DNA from 2 places in the Pseudomonas sp. KU43P genome. Region 2 is predicted to be linked to the other one. Evidence: riboswitches for the same ligand, from Rfam matches in the RefSeq annotation. Region 2 holds a riboswitch; the other holds the start of a gene.
The links. Region 2 has a riboswitch for thiamine pyrophosphate ahead of KU43P_RS13340 (TenA family protein). Riboswitches for the same ligand answer to the same signal wherever they lie in the genome.
Positions count from the first base shown of each region.

Region 1: linked by a shared signal. The riboswitch ahead of thiC (phosphomethylpyrimidine synthase ThiC) and the one ahead of KU43P_RS13340 (TenA family protein) in region 2 are both predicted to bind thiamine pyrophosphate.

Region 1 is NZ_AP019365.1:544,461-546,922, reverse strand. Features, by position in the region: gene thiC (phosphomethylpyrimidine synthase ThiC) at 1-974, opposite strand, end outside; TPP riboswitch at 1,130-1,236, opposite strand; gene KU43P_RS02425 (TolC family outer membrane protein) at 1,399-2,462, shown strand, end outside.
Region 2 is NZ_AP019365.1:2,936,163-2,938,624, forward strand. Features, by position in the region: gene tenA (thiaminase II) at 24-692, opposite strand; gene KU43P_RS13340 (TenA family protein) at 689-1,336, opposite strand; TPP riboswitch at 1,416-1,525, opposite strand; gene KU43P_RS13345 (Ig-like domain-containing protein) at 1,811-2,462, shown strand, end outside.

The DNA of each region.
Region 1 (2,462 bases), 2.4 Mb from region 2:
ATGGTGAAGTAGTCCACGCCCTGCTCCGCCTGTTCGATCAGGGTGTCGCGGAACAGCTCCCAGGTCAGGTCTTCGGCAACGCCGCCGACTTTTTCCAGGGCCTGGTAGATCGGCACAGTGCCGATCGGTACCGGCGAGTTGCGGATGATCCACTCTCGGGTTTCGTGAATGTGCTTGCCGGTGGACAGGTCCATGACCGTGTCCGAGCCCCAGCGGATACCCCAGGTCAGCTTGGCCACTTCTTCCTCGATCGAGGAACCCAGCGCGCTGTTACCGATGTTGCCGTTGATCTTCACCAGGAAATTGCGGCCGATGATCATCGGTTCCAGTTCCGGGTGGTTGATATTGGCCGGGATGATTGCGCGGCCGCGGGCGATCTCTTCGCGCACGAATTCGGCAGTGATCTCTTTCGGAATGCTCGCACCGAAGCTGTGGCCGGCGTGCTGCTGGCTGAGCAGGCCGGCGGCGCGCGCCTCCTGCAGCTTCATGTTCTCGCGGATGGCGACGTACTCCATCTCGGCGGTGATGATGCCCTGGCGGGCGTAGTGCATCTGCGTGACGTTTGCACCAGCCTTGGCACGGCGAGGGTTGCGCACATGGGCGAAGCGCAGCTTGGCCAGCTCGGCATCGCTCAGACGCTGCTGGCCGAAATTGGAGCTCAGGCCGGCCAGGCGCTCGGTGTCGCCACGCGCGTCGATCCAGGCCGAGCGCACATCGGCCAGGCCTTTGCGCACATCGATGACGACGCTGGGGTCGGTGTACGGGCCGGAGGTGTCATAGACCAGCACCGGCGCGTTGCTTTCGCCGCCGAAGTCGGTGGGGGTATCGTGCAGGCTGATTTCGCGCATGGGCACGCGAATGTCCGGGCGCGAGCCTTCGACATACACCTTGCGCGAACGCGGGAAAGGTTGCACGGACTGCTGGTCGACTTGGGCCGACTCGCTGAGGTTGATCGTTTTTTCTTGTTTGCTCATCACAGGCTCTCCAGACGTCTTCCTTGGGCGGATGTCGGGGTGAACCTGAAAGACGCGAACGCACCCCTTGACGGGTGTGCAGTGCCGGATGGAGGGGTGCCTTGAGCTGCATGCAGCTGTGACATTCCCGGACCTGGCACAAGAGGCTCCCCGGGAAGGCGAGCAATCTTGTTCCCTACGCAGGCGCTAACCTGATCAGGTTCAACGGGATCCGCACCTCTGCGATCTCAGCCTTTGCTTCAAGGCACCCCGACAAGAACATGCGCAGTCTAGACTGGAGTGGTCGGCAAAGCCAAGCGGGTAAATCGTAGTGATGATGAAAGGCACACTCGGCGATTGTTGCCGGCTGCACACGGCACTACACTGGCCCGTCATTCGATACTCAACAGTTCAGAAATTAAAATTTCGTACAAGGATTGCCTTTATGCTGCGCAAACTCTCACTGGCGATTGCCGTGTCTTGTGCGTCCAACGGAGTGGTCTGGGCAGCGGATGTGCCCACAACGGTGAAGACCGATCTGGTCAGCGTCTACCAGGAAGCGGTAGACAACAACGCCGATCTTGCCGCCGCCCGCGCCGATTATGGCGCCCGCCGCGAAGTGGTGCCCCAGGCCCGTGCCGGCCTGCTGCCGAACCTGTCGGCCGGTGCCGAGATGCTCAGCACGCGTACCAAGCTCGACGAACCATCGGCCACCACCAACCGTAGTGGCAACGCCTGGAATGCCACCCTGTCGCAGCCGATTTTTCGCGCCGACCGCTGGTTCCAGTTGCAGGCTGCCGAGGCCGTCAACGAGCAGGCAGCGCTGGAACTGTCGGCCACCGAGCAGAACCTGATCCTGCAGACCGCGCAAAACTACTTCGCCGTGCTGCGCGCCCAGGACAACCTGGCCGCGACCAAGGCCGAGGAAGCGGCGTTCAAGCGCCAGCTCGACCAGTCCAATGAGCGTTTCGACGTCGGCCTTTCCGACAAGACCGACGTGCTGCAATCCCAGGCCAGCTATGACACCGCGCGAGCTAACCGGATCATTGCCGAGCGCCAGGTGCAGGATGCCTTCGAAGCCTTGGTGACCTTGACCAACCGCGAGTACAGCTCGATCCAGGGTGTTGTCCACACCTTGCCAATCCAGGTGCCGACGCCCAACGACGCCAAGGCCTGGGTGGAAACCGCCGGGCGCCAGAACCTCAACCTGCTGGCCACCAACCACGCGGTTGACGCCGCCGAAGAAACCCTGCGCCAGCGCAAGGCCGGGCACGCGCCGACCCTTGATGCGGTGGCCCGCTACGAGAAAGGCGACAACGACAACTTCGGTTTCACCAACCCTTCGCCCTTCCCCGGCCAGCGCTACAGCGGTGACGTGGAGCAGACCAGCATCGGCCTGCAGCTGAACATCCCGATCTACAGCGGCGGGCTGACCAGCTCGCAGGTGCGCGAGGCCTACCAGCGCCTGAGCCAGAGCGAGCAGCAGCGCGAGAGTCTGCGCCGCCAGGT
Region 2 (2,462 bases):
CTTGTACGAGCGGCGCCTTGGCCTCAGGCCTCGAGCGCGTCCAGGCCCATCTGCCAGAAGTCCGCTTCCAGCCGCGAAGCTTGGCCAAAGATGCCGGCCAGGTCGACGAAACGCTGCTCGGTCATGCTGCGCGCCGCCAGTTCATCGAGGTGCTTGCGCGCCGCAGCTGCAACGCCCTGGTAGGCGTCGCCTGCATATTCGCCAATCCATTCACGGTACGGATGGTTGCTCAGGTCGCCAATCTGCCCAGACAGGGCACGGCCGATTTCCGCGTAGCCGATCACGCAGGGTGCCAGTGCCACGTGAAGTTCGAGCAGATCGCCCGCCGCGCCGCAGTCCAGTACGTAACGGGTATAGGCCACGGTGGCCTGGTGTTCCGGCGCCGCCTCGATGTCGGCCTGCGTCAGACCCCAGCGCGCGCACAGCCGCAGGTGCAGTTCGGTCTCATCAAGGATGGCCGCCAGGCCAGCCTGAGCGGCGCGAATGTCGGCAGGCAGGCGGCTCTTGTAGGCGGCCAATGCCCAGGCGCGGGCGAACTGGATGAGAAACAGGTAGTCCTGCACCAGGTACTGACGGAACGCTGCCTCGGGCAAGGTGCCCTCGCCCATCTGGCGAACGAAGTCGTGGTCCACGTAGCTGGCCCACTGCGGCGCGGCTGCCGATTTCAGGCGTGCGAAGATGTCCATGCTCATGCTTGCTCCTCATAGATGGCATCGAAGAAGGCCAGTTCCAAAGCCACGCTACGGGCGTAGAAATCGCTGCTCAGTTCAGGCTCCTGTGGCCCGACCCGGTCCAGCTCGGTTTGCAGGAAAGCGACGAAATCGGCAAACGCGGGGTTGTCGTGCAGGGTGATCCACTCGGCGTGGACGAAGTTCGCCGGCAGTGGCTTGGGTGCCTCGAGCGCCCAGTCCAGGTAAAGGCCCTCGGCGACGTTGAGTACCGCCAGGGCGGCCGCGTAGGAACGGCTGGCGGCAGCTTCGCGCATGATCGCCTTGAAACCGGCGGTAGGCAGTGTGTCCGCAGGCTCGGCGCGCTGCGCTGGGCTCACGTCCAGGGCCTCGAAGGCGCGCAGGAAGTACGTGTTCTCGTCGCTGCAGATCATGCCGGCGAAGCGGCCCAGGCGCAGGCGCGCCTCGAAGGTGTCGGCCGTGGCGATGGCCGCGCCGAGCAGGGTCACGAAGCTGTCGATGAAGCGATGGTCCTGGATCAGGTAGCGGACCATGATCGGGTCCGCCACGCTGCCGTCGCAAAGCTCGGTGACGAAGCGGTGGCCGACGGCGGCCGACCAGGTCGGTTGGTTCTGGCGACGCAGGGTTTCGCTGAAGCGTTCGGTCAAGGTGCTGCCCTCCATAAGGGTGACAGCGAGGCCGTTCGAGTTGGTCATGAAGCGGCCTCGCAGTGAGGCCGGCAAAAAGGCAGGTCGGCAGTCCCATCCCTTCGCCGGCATGATCCGGATCAGGTTCGAAGGGTCACCGCGCTTGGCTGCGGTTTCTCAGCCCTTTGCCGGGCTCCCCTTGGTGCTGAGCAGGTATACAGGAGGATGGCCACGTCGCCAAGCGCCATTTCCCCGTGCCCATGCCCCAAAAGCACTTGCAGGCCCACCGAAACTGGGCCCACGCCACCCCGTTTCTGGGTTCCAATCCCCAGTTCTTGACACCCCGTTGTTTTGCGCGCCTCAGATCCTTCAAGGTTTTGTATGACAAACCATTACCGAAACGCCGATTGGCACAACCGTTGCTCCAGCCGATTAAAACGGGCAATACGCCATTGATGGCACCAAGCCATTTAGCTGCGAGCGAGGCATCCGGCAATGAAAACACATGCCACCTTCCACCCCACGCGCCACGCCTTCGAATTGACCGCCGTCACCGCGTTGATGGTCAGCTTCGGCCTGACCTGCGCGATGGCCTCGTCCTTGGATGACGTGAGCGAACCCCCTCCAACGGATCCCTCGCACTACGACGACCAACCGGCCGACCCCAACCCGGCACTGCTGAACCTGTCCAACCTGCCCGAGGCCAACGAAGGTTCGCTGGAACTCAAGGACGGGGTATTTGGCGACCGCGCTACCAACCGTGTCGACAACGTACTGCCGCCAGCGCTGCAGACCTCGCGCAATTACCCTACCAACGGCAAGCCCAGCCCGCTGTTCGGTGCCCTGCCCTACACTCAGCAACTGCTGATGTTCGAAGAGTTCGGCCCGGAAAAGCTCGACCCCAGCCTGCCCCCGCCGAGCCTGACCTTCCCGGTGCCCACCCTCGGCGCAGCGCCCGCCCAGGACCCCGACGTGGTCGCCCGCAGCAGCCCGAACGGCAACGCCCTGGAAGCCTTCCTCAAGCAACCGGGCCTGTACCCCTTCCCTACCCAGTACTCCAACGTACTAGACCGCAACCCGTGGAAGGCGCAGATCGAGCTGTTCCTCAACCGCAATTCGGTGGGTTCGCCAGCCGAAGGCCGGCCAC